DNA from 3 places in the Ewingella sp. C233 genome. Region 3 is predicted to be linked to each of the others. Evidence: predicted binding sites of a transcription regulator. Region 3 holds the regulator's gene; each other region holds the start of a gene.
What was found. The regulator sigma-54, encoded in region 3, starts transcription at its own class of promoters, with help from an activator protein. The targets are predictions, from matches to a motif close to GTTGGCACANNTTTCGCTNT.
Positions count from the first base shown of each region.

Region 1: a site for sigma-54 is predicted at 6,733-6,752, ahead of glnK (P-II family nitrogen regulator). Genes of this name have one in related genera too.
Region 2: a site for sigma-54 is predicted at 9,112-9,131, ahead of glnA (glutamate--ammonia ligase). Genes of this name have one in related genera too.

Region 1 is NZ_JBUZRI010000001.1:179,650-189,793, forward strand. It holds gene ACZRKO_RS00875 (ElyC/SanA/YdcF family protein) at 1-1,026, shown strand, start outside; gene ACZRKO_RS00880 (PLP-dependent cysteine synthase family protein) at 1,096-2,139, opposite strand; gene ACZRKO_RS00885 (Lrp/AsnC family transcriptional regulator) at 2,261-2,716, shown strand; gene ACZRKO_RS00890 (SmdA family multidrug ABC transporter permease/ATP-binding protein) at 2,909-4,696, shown strand; gene ACZRKO_RS00895 (SmdB family multidrug efflux ABC transporter permease/ATP-binding protein) at 4,689-6,473, shown strand; gene ACZRKO_RS00900 (hypothetical protein) at 6,445-6,705, shown strand; gene glnK (P-II family nitrogen regulator) at 6,814-7,152, shown strand; gene amtB (ammonium transporter AmtB) at 7,220-8,509, shown strand; gene tesB (acyl-CoA thioesterase II) at 8,640-9,506, opposite strand; gene ACZRKO_RS00920 (YbaY family lipoprotein) at 9,759-10,144, shown strand, end outside.
Region 2 is NZ_JBUZRI010000007.1:110,646-120,789, reverse strand. It holds gene polA (DNA polymerase I) at 1-1,050, shown strand, start outside; gene spfP (small protein SpfP) at 1,215-1,262, shown strand; gene yihA (ribosome biogenesis GTP-binding protein YihA/YsxC) at 1,403-2,047, opposite strand; gene yihI (Der GTPase-activating protein YihI) at 2,628-3,191, shown strand; gene hemN (oxygen-independent coproporphyrinogen III oxidase) at 3,384-4,787, shown strand; gene glnG (nitrogen regulation protein NR(I)) at 4,850-6,262, opposite strand; gene glnL (nitrogen regulation protein NR(II)) at 6,270-7,319, opposite strand; gene glnA (glutamate--ammonia ligase) at 7,552-8,961, opposite strand; gene typA (ribosome-dependent GTPase TypA) at 9,403-10,144, shown strand, end outside.
Region 3 is NZ_JBUZRI010000002.1:490,754-500,897, forward strand. It holds gene lptA (lipopolysaccharide ABC transporter substrate-binding protein LptA) at 1-36, shown strand, start outside; gene lptB (LPS export ABC transporter ATP-binding protein) at 43-768, shown strand; gene rpoN (RNA polymerase factor sigma-54) at 805-2,238, shown strand; gene hpf (ribosome hibernation promoting factor) at 2,262-2,549, shown strand; gene ptsN (PTS IIA-like nitrogen regulatory protein PtsN) at 2,675-3,145, shown strand; gene rapZ (RNase adapter RapZ) at 3,281-4,135, shown strand; gene npr (PTS phosphocarrier protein NPr) at 4,132-4,404, shown strand; gene ACZRKO_RS14695 (BglG family transcription antiterminator) at 4,545-6,464, opposite strand; gene ACZRKO_RS14700 (lactonase family protein) at 6,591-7,781, opposite strand; gene dagF (2-dehydro-3-deoxy-phosphogluconate aldolase) at 7,911-8,651, opposite strand; gene ACZRKO_RS14710 (DgaE family pyridoxal phosphate-dependent ammonia lyase) at 8,648-9,781, opposite strand; gene ACZRKO_RS14715 (amidohydrolase/deacetylase family metallohydrolase) at 9,765-10,144, opposite strand, start outside.

The DNA of each region.
Region 1 (10,144 bases), on a different contig from region 3:
AATACGCTTCAGCCGCAGGCTGATTACCAACAGTACATTTCCGAGCGCCAGACCGTCGATTTCCTGATCCAGGACGCGCTAACCGCGTTTAAATCTCCGGCCCGTGTTTCTGATGCTGGTTTCACTGGCAAACTGCCCACTAACATGGAGATAGTTGCCGATCGCCTGCAACAGGCGAGTAAACTGGAGCCTTACCGCGCTGACCTGCTGTTCAGCACCGCCAGTGCGTACATCTACAATAAAAATGTCGATAAGGCGCTCATGCTGTACCAGCAGATCCTCGACATCGCGCCGGATGACGTCGATGCCCACAGTTATATCGCCGCGTGGCAGCGTTACAAAGGCAACACGGCCGCCGTTGATTCGCAGATGGCTGAACTGCAACAGCTCAATCCGGGCCGGGCAGATCAACTGAAGAAAGTTTTTGCGGTGATTGATGAAGTCACCTCAATGCCACTGCGCGATACCTTGCCTGCGGACGTTGCTAAATCTTTCACCGGCCCGACCGCCATTGTGACGCTCGGTTATGCGCTCGACCCCGATGGTTCAATGAATAAGGTGCTTATCCAGCGTCTGGCGAAAACGCTGGAACTCGCCAAACAGTTACCGGACGCGCTGATTGTGGTCACCGGTGGCGTACCTCAAAGCCATCAGACGGAAGGTAGGCTGATGTCGCAATGGCTGGTGGAAAAGGGCATCGACAGCAAACGGATTTATCAGGATAACTTTGCCCGTTCTACGGTGGAAAATGCGTTGTTCAGCCGGTATGCGTTGGCAAAACATCGCATCAAAAATGCTGTGATTGTCAGCTCCGGCAGCCATGTACGGCGCGCTCAGGCGCTGTTCACTATTGCCAGCTGGGAAACCGGCCCGCGAGATATCCGTTATGTTTCGGTTGCGGCTATCGATAAGCCTTTAGCCGAACTGCAGACAGTTTCTGACGGTGACAAGCAGGGGATTTACCGCGACGCGCTGAAAACGATGGGTCTGTGGAGTTTCCGTAGCTATCCGCTCGAAGAGCGTTAATGCGAAGTAGCAGGATGGAATGAAATGAAAAGGCGGCTCTGGCCGCCTTTTTTACATCTGATGGTGCAATCAGCGCACGCTGGCCAATTGTTCACTGTAGTGGCTGATATCGCCGATATTCGCTGTGACCCAGTCGTCGTTAAAATAGGTGTTCAGATAGCGTTCACCACTGTCGCACAACAACGTGACAATCGATCCGGTTTCGCCTTTCTGGCGCATCTGCTTCGCTAACTCGAGCGCACCCCAGACATTGGTGCCGGTTGAACCACCGACCTTGCGGCCCAGAATGCCTTCAAGCCAGCGCAGTGTGGCAATGCTGGCGGCATCGGGTACGCGGATCATGCTGTCGATCACACTCGGAATAAATGACGGTTCGGCGCGCGGGCGGCCGATACCCTCTATTTTACTGCTGCACTGAGCGGTCACTGACGGATCACGCTGCTGGAAATAGTCATAAAACACCGAGTTTTCCGGGTCAACCACCACCAGTTCGGTCTGATACCCCTGATAACGGATATAGCGGCCAAGTGTCGCCGATGTACCACCGGTTCCGGCGCTCATGACCAGATAACGCGGTACTGGATTCGGTTCAAGAGACATCTGGCGAAAAATACTGTCGGCAATATTATTGTTGCCGCGCCAGTCGGTTGCGCGCTCTGCGTAGGTGAACTGATCCATGTAGTGGCCGTTCATTTCGCGCGCCAGTTGCTCAGAGGCGGCATAAATCTGGCCTGAATTTTCGACGAAGTGGCAGCGGCCGCCATAAAACTCAATCTGCTGGATCTTGCGCGGTGCAGTGCAAGAGGGCATCACGGCAATAAACGGCAGACCGAGCAGCCGGGCAAAATAGGCTTCGGAAATGGCGGTACTGCCCGATGAGGCTTCAATGATCGGTGTGTTCTCACGGATCCAGCCATTGCACAACCCGTACAAAAACAGCGAACGCGCCAGGCGGTGCTTGAGGCTGCCAGACGGATGGGTGCTTTCATCTTTCAGATAGAGCGCAATGCCGGGGAAATCTGCAAGGCTGAGGCGCATCAGGTGGGTGTCGGCAGAACGCTGGAAATCCGCGTCAATTTCTTTGATGGCATGAGTTACCCAGGCATTGGTCATGTTGCAGTCCGTCAGAAAGGATTTCGATTGTGCGTAGGTTAACGTATTTGGCGGAGAAATAAGTTACTCTTTAGTCCATTAATGGTGATGATAAGAGAAAATTTTTCTCTAAAGAGGCAGAGTGGTAGATAAAATTGACCGAAAGCTGCTGGCGATGTTGCAGGAAGATTGCACTCAGCCAATCACCGTGCTGGCAGAGGCGGTAAATCTGACCACAACGCCTTGCTGGAAACGCCTTAAGCGGCTGGAAGATGAGGGTATTATTCGCGGACGGGTGGCCCTGCTGGATAACGAAAAGCTGGGGCTGAGCCTGACGGCCTTCGTGCTGATAAAAACTCAGCACCACAGCAGCGACTGGTATCAGAATTTCGTCGATCAGGTCGCGGCCTTACCCGAGGTGTTGAGTTTTTACCGCATGGCTGGCGAATACGACTATTTGTTGCAGGTGCAGGTGGCCGACATGAAGAGCTACGACAACTTTTACAAGCGACTGGTCAATGGGGTACCGGGTCTGATTGACGTCACGTCCAGCTTTGCGATGGAGCGGATTAAATCCACTACGGCACTGCCGTTATAAAACGTTTCTTCATTCACATCGGACCGGCATCCTTACCCTGTCGGTGGGGGCTGCGTTGCATGGCATGTTTCAGCAAAAAGTTTCATCAGAATGGCATGTTAACAATGTTATTCTGAGCGCAGTTCGATAATAAAAATCATTCTGGGTTTTCGAAGGCCAATGCGTTGGTCATCAATAAATGGATAAATCTGCGTGAGATTGTTTGCTCAATTAGGCTGGTATTTCCGCCGCGAATGGCGGCGTTACCTCGGTGCTGTCGCGCTGCTGATCGTGATTGCTATTTTGCAGTTACTGCCGCCAAAACTGGTGGGGATCATCATTGACGGCGTGACCTCAAAACAGATGACCTCAAAAGTCTTATTCGCCTGGCTGGGGCTGATGCTCGCCACGGCCATTGTGGTGTATTTACTACGCTACGTTTGGCGCGTCCTGTTGTTCGGTGCCTCATACCAACTGGCCGTAGAGCTGCGTCAAAATTTCTTTAAGCAGCTCAGCCGCCAGCATCCTGCATTTTATCTGCGCCACCGTACCGGTGATCTGATTGCCCGCGCCACCAACGACGTAGACCGCGTGGTTTTTGCCGCGGGGGAAGGTGTGCTGACGCTGGTGGATTCGATGGTGATGGGACTGGCTGTTCTGATCGTCATGGCGACCCAAATCAGCTGGGAGCTGACCCTGCTCTCGCTGGTGCCGATGCCCATCATGGCTATTGTGATTAAACGCTATGGCGACCAACTGCATCAGCGTTTTAAAACCGCGCAGGCGGCGTTCTCCTCGCTCAATGATCAGGCACAGGAAAGCCTGACCAGTATCCGCATGATCAAAGCCTTTGGTCTGGAGAATCATCAGTCCTCACAGTTTGCTGACGTTGCTGCTGATACTGGCGTTAAAAACATGCGCGTCGCGCGCGTGGATGCCCGTTTCGACCCGACGATTTATGTCGCCATTGGTATGGCTAACCTGCTGGCGATCGGCGGTGGTAGCTGGATGGTGGTTAACGGCCACCTAACGCTCGGGCAACTAACCAGTTTTGTTATGTACCTCGGCCTGATGATCTGGCCGATGCTGGCACTGGCATGGATGTTCAATATTGTTGAGCGCGGCAGCGCGGCTTACAGCCGGATCCGCAGTTTATTGCAGGAAGCCCCAAGCGTGGTGGACGGTGACACGCCGCTGCCTGCCGGACGCGCCAATCTGGAAGTACGCATTGATGACTTCCACTATCCGGAAAACAGCCAGCCTGCGTTGCACGCGGTGAACTTCCTGCTGCGCCCCGGCCAGATGCTGGGCCTGTGCGGGCCGACGGGATCCGGCAAGAGTACGCTTCTGGGGCTTATCCAGCGTCAGTTTGACGTCACGCAAGGCGATATCATTTACCACGGCTTGTCCCTGACAGCGATCAAACTCGATGACTGGCGCGGGCGCATGGCCGTTGTCAGCCAGACGCCGTTCCTGTTTTCTGACACCGTAGCGCAAAATATTGCCCTCGGCCGCCCAGAGGCTACTCAACAAGACATCGAGGAAGCCGCCCGTCTTGCCAGTGTTCACGATGATATTCTGCGCCTGCCGCAAGGCTATGAAACGGAAGTCGGTGAACGTGGCGTGATGCTTTCCGGTGGTCAGAAACAACGTATCTCGATTGCCCGCGCACTGTTGCTGCAGGCCGAAATTTTAGTGCTTGATGACGCGTTATCAGCGGTTGATGGCCGCACCGAGCATCAGATCCTGCACAACCTGCGCCAGTGGGGCAGCGATCGCACCGTGATCATCAGCGCGCACCGTTTGTCGGCGCTGACCGAAGCCAGCGAAATTCTGGTGTTCAACAGTGGCACGGTAGCTCAGCGTGGCGATCACAACCAGTTGTCGTCACAACCGGGCTGGTATCGCGATATGTACCGTTATCAGCAGTTGGAAGCCGCCCTGGATGATGTTCCGGCAGATGAGTTGCCACAGGTTTTGGTAGACATTAAACATGATTAAAATTCAGAAAAGTTGGCCGACGCTCAAAAGATTGCTCAGTTATGGCAAGGCCTACCGCAAGCCCTTGTCGATTGCCGTGGTTATGCTCTGGGTGGCGGCGGCCGCCGAAGTGCTGGGGCCAATCCTTATCAGCTTCTTTATCGACCACTACGTGGCGAAAGGGGAGTTGCCGCTCGGCATGGTCAGCCTGCTGGCGATTACTTTTATTTTTCTGCAATTTCTGGCGGCCGGATTGCACTATTTTCAGGCACTGCTGTTTAACCGCGCTGCGGTAGGCGTGGTACAGCGGCTGAGAACCGACGTGATGGATGCAGCACTGCGTCAGCCTCTCAGCGCCTTTGATACCCAACCGGTCGGGCAGTTGATCTCACGCGTCACTAATGACACTGAGGTGATTCGCGATCTTTATGTCACGGTGGTGTCGACGGTGCTGCGCAGTATCGCGCTGATCGGTGCAATGTTGATCGCGATGTACAGCCTCGACTGGCGGCTGGCGTCCATCGCTATCTGCATTTTCCCTGCGGTGTTTATCGTGATGGCAATCTATCAGGTCTACAGCACACCGGTGGTGCGCCGGGTACGCAGCTATCTGGCAGACATCAATGACGGCTTCAATGAAGTGATCAACGGCATGGGCGTGATTCAGCAATTCCGCCAGCAGAAACGCTTTGGTGAACGTCTGGCTAAAGCCAGCCAGTCGCACTATTTTGCCCGTATGCAGACGCTTAAGCTGGAAGGCTTTCTGTTACGCCCGCTGCTGAGTCTGTTCTCGTCGCTTATTTTGTGCGGTCTGTTGCTGCTGTTCGGATTCAGCGCTGAAGGCACGATTGGCGTGGGTGTTCTGTACGCCTTCATCAACTATCTGGGGCGTCTGAATGAGCCGCTGATTGCGCTGACTTCGCAGCAGTCAATTTTCCAACAGGCGATCGTAGCCGGTGAGCGCATCTTTGACCTGATGGACCGTACGCAGCAGCAATATGGCGAAGATGTGAAGCCGCTGACCAGCGGGGCAATTTCTATCCGTGATCTCAGTTTCGCTTACCGTACGGACAAATGGGTACTGGAGAATATCTCCATGGATGTCCCGTCGCGTGGGTTTGCGGCGCTGGTGGGGCACACCGGCAGCGGAAAAAGTACGCTGGCGAATTTGCTGATGGGTTACTACCCGATCACCCAGGGCGAGATCCGGGTCGACGGACGCTTGATCTCTGAGCTTTCGCACACCAACCTGAGAAAGGGCATCGCCATGGTTCAGCAGGATCCGGTGGTGTTGGCCGAGTCGGTGTATGCCAACGTGACCTTGGGGCGTGACATTGACGAAGAGCAGGTCTGGCATGCACTGGAAACCGTCCAGCTTGCGCCGCTGGTTCGTGCGATGCCAGACGGTGTTTATACCCGCCTGGGCGAGCAGGGAAATAATCTGTCGGTGGGGCAGAAGCAATTACTGGCGATGGCACGCGTTCTGGTGCAAGCGCCCGAGATTCTGATCCTTGACGAGGCAACCGCCAATATTGACTCAGGCACTGAGCAGGCGATTCAGCGGGCACTTCGCGCTATTCGCCAGCAAACCACGCTGGTCGTAATAGCACACCGCTTATCGACCATTGTCGATGCTGACAATATTCTGGTTCTGCATCGTGGTCAGGCGGTTGAACAGGGTAGCCATCATCAGCTTCTGGCCGAAAAAGGCCGCTATTATCAAATGTATCAGTTGCAGTTGGTGGGGGAAGAGCTGGCTTGCGGCCAGCATGAATTACCGGTCACTGAGAACAGCTGAAGACACTGCAAAAGCCGCGTTTATCGCGGCTTCTTTTTTCAGCTTCTCCGTATTTCTTCCCCTGTTTCGCCATCTGCGCACCATCATCTGGCACTCCTTTTCTGCCCGCTTCTTCGTTGCACTGAAAAATAGCGTGCCGCACTTTTATGGTGCGGACTCTGCGGGGCAATATGTCTGCGACAACTGTGTCCCACGTCACGAATATTGCAAAAGTGGCGTTACCCTGCGGTAAACGAACTAATCCCATCCCGAATACAACTCTGGCACAGCCTTTGCTTTAATCCTTGCGTATCGGGCGCGAATTCCCTCGCGACAAGCTCTTAATTCGAGGAGTGGCAAAATGAAGCTGGTTACTGTGGTGATCAAACCTTTCAAGCTGGAAGACGTGCGCGAAGCGCTGTCTGCTGTAGGAATTCAAGGGCTGACCGTGACCGAAGTTAAAGGTTTCGGTCGTCAGAAGGGACACGCTGAGTTGTATCGTGGCGCAGAGTACAGCGTTAATTTCCTGCCAAAAGTCAAAATCGATATTGCGATTGCCGACGATCAGCTTGATGAAGTGATCGACGTGATCAGCAAAGCGGCCTACACCGGCAAGATCGGTGATGGCAAAATTTTTGTTGCTGAATTGCAACGCGTTATTCGCATCCGTACCGGCGAAACCGACGAAGCAGCACTGTAATTTCCGGCTCATGGCGTTAGAACATAATTTTAGAACAACAGCTTAGAGAAACAGGGGTGGGTTAATAATGAAAAAACTTCTTTCGATGATGGGGCTCGGTGCGGTAGCCATGCTGCCATCACTCGCCATGGCCGCTGCGCCTGCGGTAGCTAACGGTGCTGATAACGCCTTTATGATGATTTGTACCGCATTGGTGCTGTTTATGACCGTTCCTGGCGTGGCCCTGTTCTACGGCGGCCTGCTGCGTTCTAAAAACGTATTGTCGATGCTGACTCAGGTCATCGTCACCTTTGCTCTGGTCTGCGTTCTGTGGATGCTCTATGGCTACAGCCTGGCTTTCAGCGAAGGTAATGCTTTCTTCGGTGGTTTCGGTAATGCGATGCTTAAAGGCATTGGCCTGGATTCCGTCACCGGGACCTTCTCGCAGATGATCCACGTGGCCTTCCAGTGTTCATTCGCTTGTATTACCGTGGCTCTGGTGGTCGGTGGTCTGGCAGAACGTGTGCGTTTCGCGGCGGTACTGATTTTCACTGTGATTTGGCTGACGTTCTCTTATCTGCCCATCGCACACATGGTTTGGGCGGGTGGTTTCCTGGCCGCTGACGGCGCGCTGGACTTTGCCGGCGGTACAGTGGTTCACATCAACGCCGCTATCGCGGGTCTGGTGGGGGCTTATCTGGTGGGTAAACGTGCTGGTTTCGGTAAAGAAGCGTTCAAACCACACAACCTGCCAATGGTCTTTACGGGGGCGTCGATTCTGTATGTGGGCTGGTTTGGTTTCAACGCCGGTTCAGCGAGTGCAGCAAGTTCCATCGCGGCGCTGGCCTTCCTGAATACCGTCATGGCAACAGCGGGCGCTATCCTCTCCTGGACCTTCGTTGAGTGGATGGTACGCGGTAAACCTTCATTGCTGGGTGCAAGCTCAGGGGCTATCGCCGGTCTGGTTGCTATTACTCCGGCATGCGGTACGGTCGGCGTGGGTGGTGCGTTAGTTATCGGTTTGGTCGGCGGCGTAGCGGGTCTGTGGGGTGTCGTTACCCTGAAGAAATGGCTTAAAGTCGATGACACCTGTGACGTCTTCGGTGTGCACGGCGTGTGCGGCATTGTGGGTTGTATTTTGACCGGCGTGTTCACTTCGAGCTCTCTGGGCGGCGTAGGCTACGCAGAAGGCGTGACCATGGGCCATCAGGTTTGGATTCAACTGTTGAGCGTGGGTGTTACGTTGGTATGGTCTGGCGTTGTGGCCTTCATCGCTTACAAAGTGGCGGATATGCTGGTCGGTCTGCGTGTTCCGGAAGAACAGGAACGCGAAGGTCTGGACGTCAACAGCCACGGCGAGAACGCTTACAACCAGTAATAGAACAGAAGTAAGATTCAGAGAAAGTAGTGCGCTAACTGTTTGATGAGTAAAATATAACAATAATGATGAATGCAAAAGGGGCGATACCATCAGGTAGCGCCCCTTTTCTTTTACTTAGCCCTTTCAGTTATTCCGGCGTTCTCTTGCGGATAACTCCTTCCTGCACCGTGGAGGCAACCAGCACGCCATCGCGGGTATAGAACTGACCGCGTACAAAACCGCGAGCGCCGGACGCTGAGGTACTTTCCACGGCATACAGCAGCCAGTCATCCAGCCGGAAAGGGCGGTGGAACCACATCGAGTGATCGATAGTGGCGACCTGCATACCCGGCTCAAGGAAGCCAATCCCATGGGGTTGCAGCGCGGTTGGCAGAAAGTTGAAGTCAGAGGCGTAACCCAGCAGGTATTGGTGAATGCGCAGGTCATCCGGCATGGTGCCATTCGCACGGAACCAGACGGCGCGGGTTGGTTCTTCGACACTGCCTTTAAGCGGATTATGGAATTTCACCGGACGCATTTCGATGGGCTTCTGGCCGATGAATTTCTCACGCACTTTCTCCGGTATCAGATGCGCCAGACTTTTGGCGATATCCGATTCAGACACCAGCGACTCCGGCGGTGGCACATCTGGCATGGTGTTCTGATGCTCAAAGCCCTCTTCCTGGCTTTGGAACGAGGCGGTCATATAGAAAATCGGTTTGCCATTTTGTACCGCTTTGACACGGCGAGCGCTGAAACTGTTGCCGTCGCGCAGGATCTCCACGTCATAAATTATCGGTTTGCTGCTGTCGCCGGGACGTAAAAAATAGCTGTGGAAGGAGTGGATCCCACGGTCGCTCGGCACGGTTTGTTTCGCAGCATACAGCGCCTGCCCGACAACCTGACCACCAAAAACCTGGCGCAGGCCCAGATCTTCACTCTGACCACGAAACAACCCTTCTTCGATTTTTTCCAGATCCAGCAGATCCAGTAAGTTTTGCAGTGCCTGACTCATAGGTGGCCTCATGAAAGTTGGTCTCCTGGCTGATCGGAAAACTCCGATAAAAGCATCAGCAGCAAGAGGAGCGGTGAGTTATCTCATTCATAATAGTAGAAAAAAACCAAGTCCAGAAGCTGAATTTGGCGGTCGGGAGGCAGGAACCAGATTTTTGTGCCATGATTAATGCGTAAGGTGGTTAAAGCCACTGCTCATAGTCGGCGTTTATTAGAGCTTGTCGACAAGCGAAAATAAAAAGGAGAACGATCAATGAAACTTTGGCAGATTGTAGGTGGAACCGCGCTGTCTCTCACACTGGCCGGTTGCGCATCGCAGCACACTACACCCGCGCAGGAAGCACCTGCCAATACCTCGGCCAGCCCGTCAGGCCCGGCCATCACTGGTCCGAATGTGTCTGGTACCGTGAATATCTCTCAGCGAATTGCATTGCCGCCTGATGCGGTGCTGACTGTCACGATGTCGGATGCCTCGCTGGCGGATGCGCCATCCCGCGTGATTGCGCAGAAAGTCGCGCGTACCGGCGGCAAACAAGCGCCATTTACCTTTATTCTGCCATACAATCCTCAGGATATTTCGCCCAATGCCCGCGTGATCCTGAGTGCGGCGGTGACGGTGAATGGTCAGATGACCTTTAT
Region 2 (10,144 bases), on a different contig from region 3:
TCTTCCACAAAACAGCTACAGGCCATCCTGTATGAAAAGCAAAAGCTGCCAATCCTGAAGAAAACTCCAGGCGGTGCTCCTTCAACAAATGAAGAAGTGCTGGCCGAACTCGCGCTGGATTACCCACTGCCGAAAGTGATTTTGGAATATCGCGGTCTGGCGAAACTGAAATCGACGTATACCGATAAACTGCCGCTGATGATTAATCCGCAATCGGGCCGCGTACACACTTCGTACCATCAGGCAGTCACAGCCACTGGGCGACTGTCTTCCAGCGATCCAAACCTGCAAAATATCCCGGTACGTAACGAAGAAGGCCGTCGTATTCGTCAGGCATTCATCGCGCCGAAGGATCACTGCATTGTGGCCGCTGACTATTCGCAAATCGAACTGCGCATCATGGCGCACCTTTCTAAAGACGAAGGGTTATTGAAAGCATTTGCGGAAGGTAAAGACATTCATAAAGCGACCGCGGCAGAAGTCTTCGGCACGGCGCTGGATAGCGTCACCGGTGAACAGCGCCGCAGCGCGAAGGCCATTAACTTTGGCCTGATTTATGGTATGAGCGCTTTTGGCTTGTCGCGTCAGCTTAATATTCCGCGTAAAGAATCGCAGCGCTATATGGATCTGTACTTCGAACGCTACCCGGGCGTGCTGGAGTATATGGAGCGTACCCGCACACAAGCTTCTGAGAAGGGCTATGTTGAGACGCTGGATGGTCGCCGTCTCTACCTGCCAGACATCAAGTCGAGCAACGCCATGCGCCGTAAGGGTGCCGAGCGTGCTGCTATCAACGCCCCAATGCAGGGTACCGCTGCGGATATCATCAAAAGAGCGATGATTAAAGTGGCTGACTGGTTGCTGCAACCGGATGCGCCGCGTGCCCGTATCATCATGCAGGTTCACGATGAACTGGTATTTGAAGTGCATAACGATGATGTGGATGTGGTCAGCGAAAAGGTCCGCAGCCTGATGGAAGGCAGTATGCAACTGGCGGTTCCACTGAAAGTTGAGGTGGGTGTTGGTAAGAATTGGGATGAAGCTCACTAAGTGAAGATAAATTAAGCGGTTTATGTAATTTAGCTACATAAATCCAGGGCGATTTTATGAAGGCGATCGCATAACCCGCAATTTTTGTGTAAGTAAACTACAAAAAAGACTTTTTCCAGTTCACGAAATAAGGTAAAGTCTCGCTTGTAGGGTACAGAGGTAAGATGTTCTATCTTTCAGACCTTTTACTTCACGTAATCGGATTTAGCTGAATTTTTTAGCCGCCCCAGGCATTTATGTCTGGGGCGTTTTTTATTGTTTTTTTCTTACCAATCTTCTGATTCACAGCCATAAAAAAGCGACCTGATGGTCGCCTTTCTCTCTTCACTAACGCTTATTCAAACCGATAACACTACTCGCCTGAAAGTTCGTCTAGCAGAACTTCCGGTGGGATCTCACTGAACCAAGTGTTCAGCTTGGTGGTCAGCTTGTCCACGCCTACTTTTTTCAGCGAGGAGAACGCCTCAACTTCAATGTCCCCCATAAACTCTTTGACAGTTTCGCGGACCATTTTGACCTGCGCCTGACGGGCACCGGAGGACAGTTTGTCGGATTTTGTCAGCAGTAACATGACGGGGGTCCCCACAGCCACGGCCCAGGAGACCATCTGGCGGTCGAGATCTTTCAGTGGATGGCGGATGTCCATCAGAACAACCAGCCCTTTCAGGGAGTTGCGCATTTGCAGATATTCACCAAGCGCTTTCTGCCACTTACGCTTCATCTCTTCAGGAACCTGCGCATACCCATAACCTGGCAGATCGACCAGGCGAATGCCGGGCTCGACTTCAAAGAGGTTGATAAGCTGCGTACGGCCCGGCGTTTTACTGATACGTGCCAGACTTTTCTGTTGGGTCAGCGTGTTCAGTGCGCTGGATTTGCCGGCGTTTGAACGACCAGCAAATGCGACTTCAATGCCTTCATCACTTGGCAGATGCCGGATGTCCGGGGCGCTCATGACAAAATGGGTCATATGATAGTTGTATGTTTGGCTGGTCAAAACGTGCATCTCCGTGAGGCTGGGGTATCTGGCTGGCGATTATAGCTGCAACAGGAGCGGGATGCGTTTCTGTTTTTATAATCCGAATGATGATGAGTAGGGGCCACAGAGATGAAGGTGGGGAAAAAATTCCTTCACGTTGTAAGACATTTGCCATTCAAAATGCGGGCTATCACGCTTTATTTCGCGCCGTGATTTTCAAAAGTTTTTAAATTCAAAAGGATGCCGGAATGGATAAAAAATCGGACTCCGGTCATGCGGCGGCTATCTTGAGCCTTTACGCCATTGGGGTAAAGTACTTCTTAACGCGATGAAGGCAAGAATGGAAGCACGGATGAATCAGCCTTCAGGGATAACAGGAAAAGCATCGCAACGCAGGGAAGATCGGCGCTGGAAGCGCTGAAAGGCAAAGGAAAAACCGGGAAGTTGACGCCATACATGGAAAGTGGTGTAAGAATATCCTTCCGTTGAAGGAAAGAAAAAGGCAGCAAGGCTTACTTGCTGCCTTTTTTCTTTGTGCGCTTTCTGCTAGATTCCGGCGCAAATCTATACTAATTGAACACACCTAAGAGCAGATGCCATGAAACAGCCAGCGAAAGCCCCGCGCGCCAATACCGCGACAGCAAAACCAAAGAGAAAAAAAAATCGCGTCGAGCTTGATATCGAAGCGCGTGAGCGTAAGCGTGACAACAGACGCCGCGGGCATAAAGCAGGTTCCCGTGCTAACCCGGATGGCGAGAAAAAACAAAACGGCGCTGCCGCTAAAAACGCAGATCCACGTATCGGCAGCAAGAAATCCGTTCCGCTGGTGGTTGAAACGGTTTTCAATAACGCGCCTAAAGCGAAGAAAGCACCTAAGCCACTGGTTGAAGCCGAGACCAAACCACAGCTGCCGCCTGAAGAAGAGCTGACGCTGCTGGAAAATGATCCCCGTCTCGACAGCTTGCTCGACAAGCTTGATGAGGGTGAAAAACTGAGTGCTGAAGATCAGTCTTACGTTGACCAGACGCTGGACCGTATCGATGCACTGATGGAATTGCTGGGCATTGAGCTCGGCGACGAAGATGACGAAGTGGAAGAAAAAACCAAGAACGAAGACATGATGCAGTTGCTGAAACGTGGGGATCCGAAAGAAGGTTTCTAAAACTTGCGCTGGGTCATCCCGACAGCAATAGCCTTACTCTTCGCATGTTATCTGCTTTGGTTATTCGTTAAACTGCACCGGTTATCGAAAACCAAAGCACGTTTGTTTCATGCGCGCACTGCCAGGCGGACTAAAACCCTGCCTGTCAGGCGAACTGGCAGAAACAGGCGCCGCAAGGAGTGAGCACTTATAATGTCAAAGAACGCAGCGTCATCAAAAGCGGAATCACAGCAGACTACGGTCTGGGATTTAGCGCTGATCCAGAAATATAACTATTCCGGTCCGCGCTATACCTCCTATCCGACAGCGCTGGAGTTCAGTGAAAGCTACGATGACGCCGCTTTCCAGCGCGCAGCGTTGCGTTATCCTGACCGTTCACTCTCCCTGTATGTCCATATTCCCTTCTGCCATAAGCTTTGCTATTTCTGTGGCTGCAATAAACTTGTCACCCGCCAGCAGCATAAAGCGGAAGAGTATCTTAACGTCCTCGAACAAGAGATCCGTCACCGTGCGCCGCTGTTTAAGGGCCGTCAGGTGAGCCAGCTCCACTGGGGTGGGGGTACGCCCACTTATCTGAATAAAGCCCAGATAAGCCGTCTGATGGGCCTTCTGCGCGGTCATTTCGACTTCATGCCAGACGCAGAGATGTCTCTGGAGCTGGATCCTCGAGAAATTGAGCTCGATGTGCTCGACCACCTTCGCCAGGAAGGTTTTAATCGCCTGAGTATGGGCGTGCAGGACTTCAATAAAGAAGTTCAGCGGCTGGTTAACCGCGAGCAGGATGAAGAGTTTATTTTTGCGCTGATCGCCCGCGCGAAAGCACTGGGCTTTAACTCCACCAATATTGATCTGATTTACGGCCTGCCAAAGCAAACGGCGGAGAGTTTTGCCTACACGTTGCAACGCGTGGCTGAGCTCAACCCCGACCGCCTGAGCGTGTTCAATTATGCGCATATGCCAAAGCTGTTTGCCGCTCAGCGTAAAATCAAAGATGAAGATTTACCGGGCGCAGAGGAAAAACTGCGTATTTTGCAGGAGACCATCGCTTCCCTGACAGGTTCTGGTTATCGCTTTATTGGCATGGATCACTTCGCCCGTCCGGACGACGAACTGGCCGTGGCTCAGCGCGAAGGAAAATTGCATCGCAATTTCCAGGGCTACACCACGCAGGGTGAAAGTGATTTACTGGGGCTGGGCGTTTCGGCTATCAGTATGTTGGGCGACACCTATGCGCAGAACGAAAAAGACCTGAAAACCTATTACGCGCGTGTAGAAAAGCAGGGCAATGCCTTGTGGCGTGGCCTTGAGATGACAACTGATGACTGTCTGCGTCGCGATGTGATCAAGGCATTGATTTGTCATTTTGAACTAGACTTTGCGGATATTGAGAAACGCTATGATATTGAGTTCGATGACTACTTTTCTGAAGACTTAGCGTTGCTGGCACCGCTGGCCAAAGACGGGCTGGTGGAGGTAAGTCAGGATAATATTCGTGTTACCCCGCAGGGCCGCCTGCTGATCCGCAATGTGTGCATGTGCTTTGACGTTTATCTGCGCCGGCAGGTTCGTCAGCAACAGTTTTCCCGCGTGATCTGACCACTGTCTCCATGAAAGCAAAACAGCCGCAAAAGCGGCTGTTTTTGTTTACGAAAGGGCGGTTATTCCATTCCAAGCTCTTTCAGTTTACGGGTCAGCGTATTACGACCCCAGCCCAGTAAACGGGCGGCTTCCTGTTTGTGGCCCTGAGTGTGACGTAACGCGGTGGTGAGAAGCGTGCGTTCCATTTCGGGTTGAGCCTCCGACAGCAGGTTTTGATGACCGGAACGCAATGCGCGATCGGCCCATTGCGCCAGCAGCGTTGCCCAGCTGTCCGGCAAACTTTGCCCCCCGGATTCCGGCGCCGAACTTTCAAATAGTTCGCTCGGCAAATCCTGAATTAACACTTCCTGCCCGGCCGCCATCACCGTCAGCCAGCGACAGGTGTTTTCCAACTGCCGAACGTTACCCTGCCAGGGCAGGCGGGTCAGGGCAGTTTCTGTTTCCGGATGCAGATTTTTGGCTTCCACGCCCAGCTCTTTCGCTGCAACTTGCAGGAAATAACGCGCCAGTCGCGGAATATCTTCGCGACGTTCGCGCAGCGGTGGCAGATGCACGCGGATCACGTTCAGACGGTGGAATAAATCCTCGCGGAATTTGCCTTCCTGTACGCGCAACTCAAGGTTCTGGTGCGTAGCGGCAATAATGCGCACATCGACTTTCACTGGCGCATAACCACCCACGCGGTAAAACTGCCCGTCAGCCAGCACGCGCAGCAGGCGGGTTTGAACGTCGAGAGGCATATCGCCGATTTCATCGAGGAACAGCGTGCCGTTATCGGCCTGCTCGAAACGCCCTTGACGAACGGTGTTCGCGCCGGTAAATGCGCCTTTCTCATGGCCGAACAATTCTGATTCAATTAAATCTTTCGGGATCGCCGCCATATTCAACGCGATAAACGGCGCTTTGGCCCGTGGACTGTGGCGGTGCAGGGCATGAGCGACCAGCTCTTTACCGGTACCCGATTCGCCATTGATCAGAACGCTGATCGATGAGCGGGACAGGCGACCAATAATGCGGAAAACATCCTGCATCGCCGGCGCTTCGCCGATGATGTCCGCCGTCGGGCCGCTGGCCGGTTGGGTTCGCGCAGGTTGTTGCTGTTCCTGATAGTGACTGATGGCGCGCTCTACCAGCGCCACCGCCTCATCGATATCGAAAGGTTTTGGCAGATAATCAAATGCCCCTTGCTGATAGGCGCTGACGGCGGCATCCAAATCAGAGTGCGCCGTCATTATGATGACCGGGAGCATCGGGTGGCGCTGTTTGATCTGTTTTAGCAGCGCCAGACCATCCATGCCGGGCATGCGAATATCAGACAACAATACGTCAGGGGTTTGAGTCGCAATGGCTTCAAGCACGTCACTGCCGCTATCGAAGGCGGTACAATGTAAACCCGCTCCAGTGAGCGCGCGTTCAAGTACCCAGCGGATGGAGCTATCGTCATCGACGATCCAGACTATCCCTCGTTGCATAAGAACCTCACTGGCGAATAGGCAGGTAAACCGAGAACTCGGTATGTCCTGGCCAACTGTTAAATTCAACTTTACCCGAATGCTGGTCAATCAAACTGCGCGCGATGGACAGGCCTAAACCTGTGCCTCCTTCGCGGCCACTGACCATGGGGTAAAAAAGTGTATCCTGCAAATGTGCCGGTACGCCGGGGCCGTTATCTTCAATATCTATCCGGGCCGCCAGACGGTAACGCACGCCGTGCAGGGTAATTTGAAAAGCAGTGCGCGTACGCAATGTAATAGATCCGCCCTCTTCACCCAGAGCCTGTAAGGCATTGCGGGTGATGTTGAGCAGAATTTGTTCTATCTGGTCCGGGTCGTGCGCCAGTTCCGGCAAGCTTGGGTCGTAATCCCGAATCAGCTGCACGTTGTCTGGTTTTTCCATCGAGACCAGTTGGCAAACCCGTTCGGCGACCTGATGGATACTTTGCGTAATGTGCTGGCTTGGACGCTGAGGGCCGAGCAAACGGTCCACCAGATTTCGCAGCCTGTCAGCTTGCTCGATGATGACTTTGGTGTATTCCAGCAGCGCCGGATCCGGCAACGCACGCGACAAAAGCTGCGCCGCACCGCGTAACCCACCGAGCGGATTCTTAATTTCATGTGCCAGTCCGCGGATTAAATCCCGCGCCGCGACTTGCTGGGCGTGCTGTAACTGTTCCTGACTCAACCGACGCTGATTATCCATCGGCGCCAGCTCAATCAAAATGAAGCCATCCGGCTGCGCCTGAGCTGTCAAAGAAAGAACGTGAGCACGGCCATCGACCACCAATGTGACTTCACTGTCTGTAAACCCCTGTCCGGCATGCAGACTTTCACGCATCAGGTCGATATTTAAAGAGAAATAGCCCACCAGTTCCGGCAGTGGTGTACCGAAAAGTTTGCGGGAACTTTGAGCCAATAATTGCTGAGCCGCCGGATTGGCGTAATGCACAGCCAAATCGTCGTCCAACAACAGAATGCTGTTGATGAGGGAATTCAGGATCTGCCCAGCATCGGGCAGCTTGCCAGTTGCCATACCGCAGTCTCCCGCACCTGGTCGGTGCATTTTATCTGGCTACCCGGCGAATTCACGGGTCAGATAGGTTAAGCAGGAAAGAGTGTGGAGAAAAAAGCCCATCCGGAGATGGGCTGAAAATTTCCACGGCAACAAAAATCGTCTTACTTATTCAGACGCTGAAGGTCTTGAACTGATGGCCTTCAGTCGGATATTACGTTCAGCGCCAACATAGCCAGCGCTGAATGGTGCATTACACGCTGTAGTACAGTTCGAACTCAACCGGATGCGGAGTCATACGAACGCGATCCATCTCTTCTTTACGCAGAGCGATGTAGGCATCGATCGCGTCATCAGTGAACACGCCACCACGGGTCAGGAACTCGCGGTCTTCGCTCAGGCAGTTCATGGCTTCTTCCAGTGAACCTGCAACTTTTGGAATTTCTGCTTCTTCTTCCGGTGGCAGGTCATACAGGTTTTTATCCATCGCATCGCCAGGATGGATTTTGTTGATGATACCGTCGACGCCAGCCATCATCAGTGCCGCAAACGCCAGGTATGGGTTTGCTGCTGGATCAGGGAAACGGGCTTCGATACGCATCGCTTTAGGGCTTGATACGTGTGGAATACGGATAGACGCAGAACGGTTACGCGCAGAATACGCCAGCATTACGGGTGCTTCGTAGCCCGGGACCAAACGCTTGTAGGAGTTAGTCGTTGGGTTGGCGTAAGCGTTAATCGCTTTAGCATGCTTGATGATACCGCCGATGTAGAACAGTGCCATTTCAGACAGGCCGCCGTATTTGTCGCCAGAGAACAGGTTGTTACCGTTCTTGAACAAAGACATATGGCAGTGCATACCGGAACCGTTATCGCCAAACATTGGTTTTGGCATAAAGGTCGCAGTTTTGCCAAATGCGTGAGCCACGTTGTGAACCACGTATTTGTAAATTTGGATTTCGTCAGCTTTCTTGGTCATGGTATTGAAGCGAGTTGCCACTTCGTTCTGACCGGCGGTTGCTACTTCGTGGTGGTGAGCTTCAACAACCAGGCCCATTTCTTCCATGGTCAGACACATGGTAGAACGCATGTCCTGAGAGGAGTCGACCGGAGGAACCGGGAAATAGCCGCCTTTTACGGCAGGACGGTGGCCTTTGTTGCCGCCTTCGTATTTGGTCGATGAGTTCCATGCGCCTTCGATATCATCGATAGCAACGTGAGAACCGGAGATGCTGCTGCCGAAGCGCACATCATCAAACAGGAAGAATTCTGGCTCTGGCCCGAACAGCACGGTGTCCGCGATACCGGAAGCGCGCAGGAAATCCTCAGCACGTTTGGACGTTGAGCGTGGGTCACGGTCATAACCTTGCAGCGTGGTCGGCTCAAGAATATCGCAACGAATGATCAGTGTGGTTTCTTCAAAGAATGGGTCCAGAACAGCAGTGCTGGCATCTGGCATCAGAACCATGTCAGATTCGTTAATGCCTTTCCAGCCACCGATTGAAGAGCCATCAAACATTTTGCCTTCTTCGAAGAAGTCGGCGCTAACCTGGTGTGCAGGAATGGTGACGTGCTGTTCTTTGCCTTTGGTATCAGTGAAACGTAAATCTACGAATTTCACTTCGTGCTCATTCAGCATCGTCAAAACGTGTTCAGCGGACATACTAGTTCTCCCGAATTTCTCATTATCGTCGTGGAACGAATAACCATTTAGTTGGCATTTTATTGGAAATAACAACCCTACTGGAACTGGCGTGTGGCCTAAACAGTTTCTTTACTACCCTGATAAGACTCTTTTCACCCTGCAAAAGTAATAGCGAAATCTGTGCCAACTTTGAGAAAATGCACACAACGCCATTTTAAGGGGCTCTTGCACCTGATGAGTATGCACCATAACGGAAAGTTTGCACTTTTATGGTGCTTATCGTGAGACGTGAAGCACCAAAATGGTGCACCGTAAGGGCCTGAGGGTCTCTTTGCACCGTGAAAGGGATCACAAAGTAACCATCATCGAGTTGTTTCGATAAGATCCTTGTGATCTTGTTTAGAACCTCGCTTAATACGTGTACAATAGCGCGCTATTTCTAATGCCTGAGGCAAAGCTGTGATCGAAAATTTGCGTAACATCGCCATTATTGCCCACGTTGACCATGGTAAAACTACCCTGGTCGACAAGTTGCTCCAACAATCCGGTACTTTCGGAGAGCGTGTAGAAGCAACCGAACGCGTAATGGACTCCAACGATTTGGAGAAAGAGCGTGGGATCACCATCCTCGCAAAAAACACCGCCATTAATTGGAAAGACTACCGCATCAACATCGTTGATACCCCGGGACACGCCGATTTCGGCGGCGAGGTTGAGCGTGTGATGTCAATGGTTGACTCGGTGCTGCTGGTTGTGGATGCAATGGATGGCCCAATGCCGCAAACCCGTTTCGTGACCAAAAAAGCATTTGCTAATGGTCTGAAGCCGATCGTGGTAATCAACAAGGTTGACCGTCCTGGCGCACGTCCTGACTGGGTTGTTGATCAGGTCTTCGACCTGTTCGTTAACCTGGATGCGACCGACGAGCAACTCGATTTCCCAATTATCTACGCATCTGCCCTGTTAGGTATTGCGGGTACCGACCATAACGATATGGCCGAAGATATGACCCCGCTGTATCAGGCAATCGTAGACCACGTTGAAGCACCTAAAGTTGACCGTGACGGCCCACTGCAGATGCAAATCTCTCAGCTGGACTACAATAACTACGTTGGCGTTATCGGCATCGGCCGTATCAAACGCGGTGTGGTTAAGCCTAACCAACAAGTCACTATCATCGATAGCGAAGGCAAAACCCGTA
Region 3 (10,144 bases):
AATACCACGACCAACCAGACGAAAAAGAGTAAGTGATAATTTATGGCAACGTTAATCGCAGAAAATTTGGCTAAGGCCTACAAAGGCCGCAAAGTGGTTGAAGATGTCAGCCTGGCGGTCAACTCAGGCGAAATCGTCGGGTTGTTAGGTCCAAACGGTGCGGGTAAAACCACCACCTTTTACATGGTCGTGGGCATTGTCCAGCGCGATGCGGGCCGTATTATCGTTGACGATGAAGACATCAGCCTGCTGCCGCTGCATACACGCGCACGCCGTGGAATCGGTTATCTGCCGCAGGAAGCGTCGATCTTCCGCCGTCTCAGCGTCTTCAACAACCTGATGGCCGTACTCGAGATCCGCGAAGATCTGACGAAAGATCAGCGCAATGATAGAGCAAACGAACTGATGGAAGAGTTCCATATCTCCCATCTGCGCGACAACCTCGGGCAATCCTTGTCCGGGGGTGAACGCCGCCGCGTCGAGATCGCCCGTGCACTGGCGGCCAATCCGAAGTTTATTCTGCTGGATGAGCCCTTTGCCGGCGTTGACCCGATTTCAGTTATTGATATCAAGAAGATCATTGAGCATCTGCGTGACAGCGGCCTTGGCGTGCTGATCACCGACCACAACGTGCGTGAAACGCTCGATGTGTGTGAACGTGCTTATATCGTCAGTCAGGGCAAACTCATCGCTCACGGCACACCGACTGAGATTCTGGCGGATGAACAAGTGAAACGTGTCTATCTCGGTGAAGAGTTCCGCCTGTAAATCACGCCATAAGAGTTCAGGACGTAAAGCCAAGATATGAAGCAAGGTTTGCAGCTCAGATTCAGCCAGCAATTGGCCATGACCCCTCAGTTACAACAGGCTATCCGCCTGCTGCAGCTGTCGACGCTTGAACTCCAGCAGGAGATCCAACTGGCGCTGGAAAGCAATCCGCTGTTAGAGCAAACCGACCTGCATGAAGAGATCGACTCCGTAGAAACCCCAGATAGCGAAGGCCTTGATACCCGCGAAGCTCTTGAGCAGAAAGACATGCCCGAAGAGTTGCCGCTGGACGCCACCTGGGACGAGATTTATACCGCCGGTACGCCTTCCGGTACCGGTAACGATTACAGCGACGATGAGCTGCCAGTTTATCAGGGCGAAACCACCCAGACGCTTCAGGATTACCTGATGTGGCAGGTTGAACTAACGCCTTTCACTGATACCGATGCGGCAATCGCCACCTCGATTGTTGATGCCGTGGATGACACCGGCTATCTCACCGTGTCGCTGGAAGATATCCTGGAAAGCATGGGTGACGAAGACGTCACCATGGAAGAAGTGGAAGCCGTACTTAAACGCGTTCAGCGTTTTGACCCGGTGGGCGTGGCGGCAAAAGACTTGCGTGACTGTCTGCTGATCCAGCTTTCTCAATACGTTCCAGAAACCGCTTTTCTGATCGAAGCTAAACTGATTGTCAGCGAACATCTGGATCTGCTGGCGAATCATGATTTCCGCGCACTGATGCGATCAACCCGGCTAAAAGAAGATACACTCAAAGGAGCGATGCAGTTGATCCAGTCCTTGGATCCGCGCCCCGGACAGTCGATCAACACCGGTGAATCTGAATACGTGATCCCGGACGTGCTGGTCCGTAAAGTGTCAGGAGTCTGGACGGTGGAACTCAACTCCGACAGTATTCCACGTTTGAAGATCAACCAGCAGTACGCCGCAATGGGCAGTTCAGCCCGCAGCGACAGCGACGGCCAGTTCATTCGCAGCAATTTGCAGGAAGCAAAATGGCTGATAAAAAGTCTGGAAAGCCGTAACGAAACCCTGTTGAAAGTGACCCGCTGCATCGTCGAACAGCAGCAGGCTTTTTTTGAATCAGGCGAAGAGTTTATGAAACCGATGGTTCTGGCAGATATCGCCGGAGCCGTCGAAATGCACGAATCGACGATTTCACGCGTGACCACGCAGAAGTTTTTGCACAGTCCTCGTGGCATTTTCGAGCTGAAATATTTCTTCTCCAGCCATGTCAGTACTGACAGCGGCGGTGAGGCATCGTCGACGGCTATCCGGGCGCTGGTGAGGAAATTGATCGCGGCGGAAAACCCCGTCAAACCGTTAAGTGACAGCAAGTTAGCTACCCTGCTTTCCGATCAGGGGATCATGGTGGCCCGTCGTACCGTTGCCAAATACCGAGAGTCTTTGTCCATCCCGCCCTCAAACCAGCGTAAACAGTTAGTTTGACCTCAACAGAGAAGGAAGACATTATGCAGCTCAACATTACCGGACATCACGTCGAAATCACGGAAGCCATGAGAGAATTCGTTTCGTCGAAATTTGCCAAACTTGAGCAATATTTCGATCGAATTAATCAGGTATATGTGGTGCTGAGCGTTGAAAAAGTGCAGAAAGTGGCTGAGGCCACACTGCATGTGAATGGAGGCGAGTTGCACGCCACCTCGGAACATCAGGATATGTATGCGGCCATCGACGGCCTGGTTGATAAACTGGCACGCCAGCTCAATAAGCATAAAGATAAACTGAAACAGCACTGACACTCACCTAACCTCTCGCATGAAAAACCTTGAGAGCATCGGCTCGTGACCTTCGGGAAACGAGCCGAACTGTCATTTAGGGCGAAAGAGCATTGAGAGTGAAAGAGCGCTAAAGTGAAGATGAAATGATTAACGATACAGCTATGCAGTTAACGTCAGTCCTTAACGCCGAATGCACGAAAAGCGGCGTTCACTGCGCCAGTAAAAAACGCGCGCTGGAAATCATCAGCGAACTTGCCGCCAAGCAGCTTAATCTGGCCCCGCAGGTGATTTTCGACGCCATTCTTACCCGCGAAAGAATGGGCAGTACCGGGATTGGCGCAGGCATTGCCATTCCGCACGGAAAACTGGAAGAGGACACGCTGCGCGCTGTCGGCGTATTCATTCAGCTGGAACAGCCTATCGCCTTCGATGCTATTGACAATCAGCCGGTTGATCTGCTTTTTGCCTTACTGGTCCCTGCTGATCAATGTAAGACCCACTTACACACCTTGTCTTTAGTCGCTAAAAAGCTGGCTGACAAAACTGTGTGTCGTCGTCTGCGTGGTGCACAAAGCGACGAAGAACTGTTCCAGATCATGACCGAAAGTGAATAATAGAAAGATCGGAAGTACTAACTGTTGATGTTCAGCCGGTGCCCTTTTGTACCGGCAAGATTTTGCCAATGATGGTTCCCGGTTAGCTTGCCGGGGAAGTGAATTCTGAACACTGAATTGCAGGGGAGTGACAACATGGTGCTGATGATTGTCAGCGGCCGTTCCGGTTCCGGGAAGTCGGTTGCTTTGCGGGCACTGGAAGATATGGGTTTTTATTGTGTGGACAACTTGCCGGTGGTCTTACTGCCCCAGCTTGCCCAGACCCTCGCCGACCGCAACACGTCTGCCGCCGTCAGTATCGACGTGCGTAACATGCCGGAAAACCCGGAGATTTTCGACCACGCGATGTCACAGTTGCCGGAGAGTTTTTCACCGCAACTGTTGTTCCTCGATGCCGATCGCAATACGTTGATCCGCCGTTATAGCGACACCCGTCGTCTACACCCTCTTTCCAATAAAAATCTCTCGCTCGAAAGCGCCATTGACGAAGAGGCCGATCTGCTCGAACCTTTGCGTTCATCGGCAGATCTCATCATCGACACCTCAGAAATGTCAGTGCATGAACTGGCCGAAATGCTGCGCGCCCGCCTGCTCGGTAAACGTGAGCGCGAGCTGACGATGGTGTTTGAGTCATTCGGCTTTAAGCATGGTATTCCAATCGATGCTGATTACGTGTTTGACGTGCGCTTCCTGCCTAACCCGCACTGGGACCCTAAGCTGCGCCCGATGACCGGCCTGGATAAACCCGTGGCGGCTTTCCTTGACCGCCACACCGAAGTGCACAACTTCATTTACCAGACCCGCAGCTACCTCGAACAGTGGCTGCCGATGCTGGAAACCAATAACCGCAGTTATCTGACCGTCGCCATCGGCTGTACGGGCGGTAAACACCGCTCGGTGTATGTCGCAGAACAGCTGGCCGACTACTTCCGTTCCCGCGGGAAGAACGTGCAGTCCCGCCATCGCACGCTGGAAAAACGTAAATCATGACGGTAAAGCAAACGGTAGAGATCAAAAACCGGCTGGGGATGCATGCCCGTCCGGCGATGAAATTGTTTGAGCTGGTACAGAGCTTTGAGTCAGAAGTGATGCTGCGTAACGACGCAGGCATTGAAGCGGAAGCCAGCAGCGTGATTGCGCTGCTGATGCTCGACTCTCCGAAAGGCCAGAAAATCGAAATCGAAGCCACCGGCCCTGATGAAGCCGAAGCACTGAGCGCCGTGGTGAACCTGATCAATTCCGGTTTTGACGAAGACTAATCTTCATACACTCATCCCCTAAATCATTCGGTGTGCATCAAGGCGGCAACTGAGTGAATCCCCCGGAGCTGACACCAGTAAGTGATCGGGGTGAGTAAAGGCAGCCAACGCAGGGAAAGCTTGAAGGATGACGGGGATGGCTAGATTCTGCTGAGGCAATCTATGGCTATGGCCTTAAAACTTTCGAAGTTAGAACTGCTCAGCAAACGGCTCATCGACCGTTCCCGCACAAAAGTCACAAACAGATCGTAAATCGCCATCGCCTCTTCGTAATCCGCCTTGCTGATCGCCAGCAGGAAGATCACGTGCGCCGTTTCTCCCTCTCCCCACACAATACCCTGCGGGGACAACAGCGTGATCACCACGGTTTTCTTCGCTAACAGCCCCAGAGAGTGCGGCAGGGCGATGCCCTCACCCAGCATGGTCGAGACAATCTCTTCCCGCTCCACCACTGACGGGTAGAACTCGGCGTCAACATAGCCCTCCTCTTCCAGCTGGGTGCAGACCTTATGGAACAGCTGAGCCTGAGTCATCGGTTCGTTGATGATCATAAAATGTTTTTCGTCGAAGAACTTCTCCAGCATGTAAGGGCGCGTGCGATCCACTAACACCAGTTTGCCCAGCTGCTCCATCTGATATTCGGTTGGGAAAGGCGACAGCACGACCACCGGCTTATTTTTTTCAGTAATACGCGCATTGGAGATAATAAAATCTTCGTCGATATATCCGAGCTTCTCGTAGTCGCGCAAAGAGACCACCTGCGTGACCACCAGCTGCGGATATTTACGGCTGATCTGCGCCTGGATCATGCGGATCGTAGAGTTGCCGGTATCGCACACCAGCATCACCTGCGGATGTCGCTGGTAACCGATGTTGTAATGCCGCTCCAGGCCCACGCCAATGTGCAGCACCAGAAAACCAATCTCGTTCTCACTCAGTGAATACGGCGTGTATTTACCCCAGCTGGAGACGGCCGCCAGGGTCACGTCGTAAGCCATCGGATAGTGCTGCTTGATGTTGCCGAGCAGGGGGTTGGGAATATTGATCTGGTATTTGACGCGGGTGATCATGGTTTTGATGTGCGTCAGCAGATCAGCGCGAAGCTGCTTATCACCTTGTAAATCATAGTTATAATGCGCATTAATGTACGAGAGAATGTAATCCACCAGCGATTCATCATCGTCGGCATTAATGTCAGTCGGCAAAATGTTCTGAACCCGCCGCGCCGCAATATTGACCCGCAAATAGGCCTCTTCCGCCGCCGGGATCTCTTTCCCCACCAGCGATTTCAGCTCTGCCGCCAGACGCACAGACACCTGCCGCACGGCCGGATCGCCCTCTTCTGCGTCGAAATCAGTCAACGGATAGCCCCCGGTAATACGCTTGATAGCCACCGCGCAGTAAAGGATCAGGTACTGTTCACCTTCGTCAGTCAGCTGGATCGATGACTGGGCCAGCAGCTGATGCATAAAATCAGTCAGCGGCGCCAGCGCCTCACGCTCCAGACTTTCGGTTTTCAGCAGCGGATTGGTCTGCTCTTCGCCATCCAGTTGGAACAGTAAATCGGTCAGGCAGGCGCGGATAGCCAGCTCAGCGCCGAACAACTTCATGCCATAACGCGGCTTGGTTTCAATACTCAGGTGATAGCGCGCCAGGTGCTCCCTGACCTCAGCCATATCATTTTGCAGGGTTCCCCGGCTGACAAACCATTCATCGGCCAGATCTTCCAGCTTGAGTGAAAAAGCTGAGGTCAAAAAGCGTATTAGCAGGTAATTCACCCGCTCAGGGGCGGTACGGGGGGTCGGGCTGATGCGGCGGTTATTGGTCTGTTGCAGGACGCTGAACAGCGCCGGATCGTCAATTTTAAGCTGATATCCGCTGCCACGGTTGTGTACGAAAGAGGCGCCGTACTGCTCCATGATTTCATTAAGTGCCGTAATATCCGCACGCACTGTGCGCGTCGAAACATCCAGCCGTTTCGCCAGCTCATCCTGCGGCAGCGTTTCGGCCTGTAGCGCATCAAATAAATGGGCTAATCGTTGATAGGGAAATCTCACCATAATCCTTCCAGTCAGTGGTTAGCGTAGAACATCAATTTTCAGAGCGCGTTAAATAACAAGGCGGGATGACAAAAAACGTCACCCCGCACCGGTTATTCACACTGAGTCACTTCAGTGTCTGACATCTCAGGGAACAATCACCATTTGCGACGGGCTGCCCACTGACGTGTATTCATCAACAAAAGTCAGTTTACCGCTGCTGGCGGAAACATTGAATCTTGTGATGTTATCGCTTCGTTGATTCATTGCGTAAATGTATTTTCCATCCGGCGAGAAGTTTATGGTCCGAGGATAGTCGCCACGGGTCCAGACCTCTTCACCAAAGGTCATCGCGCCTTCGCCAGTGACGTTGATCTGCGCAATGCTGTTGTGCAGACGGTTTGCCACGTACAGATGGCGCCCGTCTTTGCTCAGCACGATCCCTGCGGCAAAGTTAGTACCTTTGAAGTTAGCCGGTAATGACGACAATACATGCAGCTGCGTCAGCGTGCCTTTGGCGCTGTCAAAGCGATAGCTGGTCAGCGTCGAGGCTTCTTCGTTGATCAGGAAGACCACTTTACCGTTGGGATGGAACACGAAATGACGCGGACCGGCGCCCGGTGATGACGCGCTGATGAAAGCCGGCTCGTTAGGCGTCAGTTTCCCGTTATCCAGTTTCCACTGATAAATGCGGTCCAGACCAAGATCGGTAGAGAAGGCAAACTTGCCGCTCGGATCAGTGGCAATCATGTGCGCATGGGGGCCGTTATGGTCACTGGCGGCAAAACTGCCTTCGGCAGCGGCCTGAGGTTTAGCGGCCCCGGCCGGACCGGAATCCTGCTGATGATCGCTGGCCTCACCCAACTTTCCGCTGGCATCTACCGGGAAAGTCGCCACCACTCCGCTGATGTAGTTTGCCACCAGCAGATGATCGCCTTTTGGCGTCAGCGACAGGTAAACCGGGCCTCCGCCCTGTGAATCTACCTGATTAATCAGCGTCAGGCTGCCGTCCTGCGGGTTAATTTCATAGGCCGCAATTGCACCGTTTTTCCCGCCGTTGTAGTTATCGATTTCATTGCCGATAAACAACGTTTTGCCATCATGGCTCGCAACCATCTGGGCCTGATTCGGCAACTGGCTGGCCAGCACGCGGTCGGTCAGCGCGCCGGTTTTACTGTCAAATTTAAAGCGGTAAACGCCTTCACCATTAGGATTATAGGTGCCGACGTAGGCGTAATGTTGGGTTTGCGTCATGGCCTTTTCTGCTGCGTAAAGCGGTGTGGCAGACATCGCCAGCATCGCGGATGTTAAACCTGAAATCAGTAACCAGTTTCTCATACATTTCCTCAATCTAAAGGGATTGCCAGACAAACGCGGGAGTCCTGCGCCCCCCGTAACAGGGAAAGGCGCAGGGTGTTTAACAGCGCAGACAGCTCACAGCGCGGAAGGAAATGCGGTTTGTGAACCTTAACCAATCAGCTTTTTAACGCTAGCCAGCAGGGTTCTGACGTCGTCAGGGCGAGTGTTGCCGCTGGCACTGTCGATAATCGAGCTATAGACGTGCGGGATGATTTTGCTCACACCTGCTTCCAGCGCGATTTCCATAATCGGCTCGAAGTTTTCCAGGTCGATTCCGCCAGTCGGTTCCAGCCAGAAGTCATGCTCCGCACAGGCGCGGGCCACAGCGGCGAACTCATCGCGGGTTTTGAGGCCGCCCATCGGGAAGTATTTGACCGAGCTGCCGCCCATGTCTTTTAGCAACGCAATAGCAGTTTCTACCGGCACAATCGCGTCAGCGGCGCCAGAACTCAACGGCCCGGTGTTAATTTTCACCCAGCCCACTCTGCCGGTTGGCGAGATCAGGCCGTTTACGACGCTCTCATTCTGGCCAAGCAACGCACGGCTGGTACCCACGCCGGTGAAAACCTGATTCACATGCTGTGGCTGAACCTGCTGGGAGATCTTGCTGACCATCAACGACTGGCGCGGGTCGCCGGCACCCAGGCCGACAGACAACGCGTTTTCAATCAGCGCGGCGTACTCTTTCATGTCCGCCACGGCGCTCGCCACATCGGCATAATTTTTTGACAGTACGCCAACCAGTACGTGGCCCTCAGCGGCTTCATAGATGTCACGGGCATTGTCTTTGGAACCGGCCAGCACATTCAGGCACACGCGGTCACGGTAGAAATTCGGGGTCAGTTTCATGCTTTTTCTCCGCTGAAAAGTTGTTTGAAACGCGCGGCGACAATGGCGAGCTGCGGCGGCGTTACGCTGCGCACGTCTACTTCAATCTTGCCTTCGTTGGCCCGGTATCCACGGAAATAAATGGCGATATCGCCATTTTTCATCGCCTCGACAATGGCTTTGGTTTTCCAGCCCAGCACCGTTTCATCGAAGGTTATCTCGGTGCGCGCAATGTCGCGCCCGGCACTGTCCCACACCACACGGCCAGTAACGCCGTTGATTTGATTCAGGCTATCAATGAATGGCGTCATCTTGCCGACCATCTCCTGACCGGTGGTTTTCGGCAGGGTAACGTAGCTTTCAATCGCCTGCGTCAGGCCGAGGATGCCCTCTTTGCCGACTTTCATCGCGCGGCCAATGCCGTTGGACTGCAACTTCACCCATTCGACAACCTGCTGTTTACCGAGCACAAGACCGCTGGTCGGCCCTTCAATGGCTTTTGCACCGCTGTAAATCACCAGATCGGCGCCCATTTTGTAATAACAGGTCAGATCCTCTTCGGCTGCCGCATCCACAATCAGTGGCACATTGTGTTCACGCGCTACGGCTGCGGCTTCTTCAACAGACAGAATGCTTTTCTGCACGGAGTGGTGCGATTTGATGTACAGAATAGCTGCCGTACGCGGCGTAATGCAGGCGGCGAGCTGCGCTGGCGAGCATTCGTTGGCATATCCGGCTTCGACCACTTTCCCGCCGCCCAACATGACCATGGTGCCTACCGGCGCGCCGAAGTTAACGTTGTGACCTTTCGGCAGCACGATATCGTGAGGCACTTCCAGCGGCGCGGCGTGCAGGTTTTCCAGCAACCACGCGTTATCTTTGACGATCACGGCTGCAACAGACTGCGCCATACCGGACGATGCGCAGGAAACCACCACCGCATTCTCGACGCCCAGCAATTTCGCGATGTACGCACCGGTTTTATTGACCACATCCTTCATCTCGAAGAAGTGATTCAGGCCAGTATTTACTACGTCAGCCACTTCCGGGCGCGGGGTTGAAACCCCCAGAATCGTCATGCGGCCGGAGGCGTTAATGACCTGCTTAAGACCGTATTTCTCGTACAGCGACTGTTCAGACTTCGAAGACATGATTTGATTTCCCTTCATCAGTTAATAAGGTAACGCCCGCTACCACGGCGGCCAGTGGCACCAGAAGCTGATCACCGGTGACTGACTGACCTTCAGAGTCGACGAACACCTTAGGCGCATGTTGAATGTTAAACAGCGTCAGGTCGGCGTCAGCGCCAACCTCAAGGCGTCCTTTGGACGGCAGGCGGAGCGCATCGGCCACGTTACAGGTGACGCATTCGATCACCTGTTCAAGCGAAAGGCCGACGGTAAAGAATTTGGACATCACGGTCGCGAGGCTGTGTACCGGCCCGGTGACGCGGTTGCGGCAGTAGATATCAGAGCTGATGGTGTGCGGCACGATACCCTGTGCAATCGCCAGTC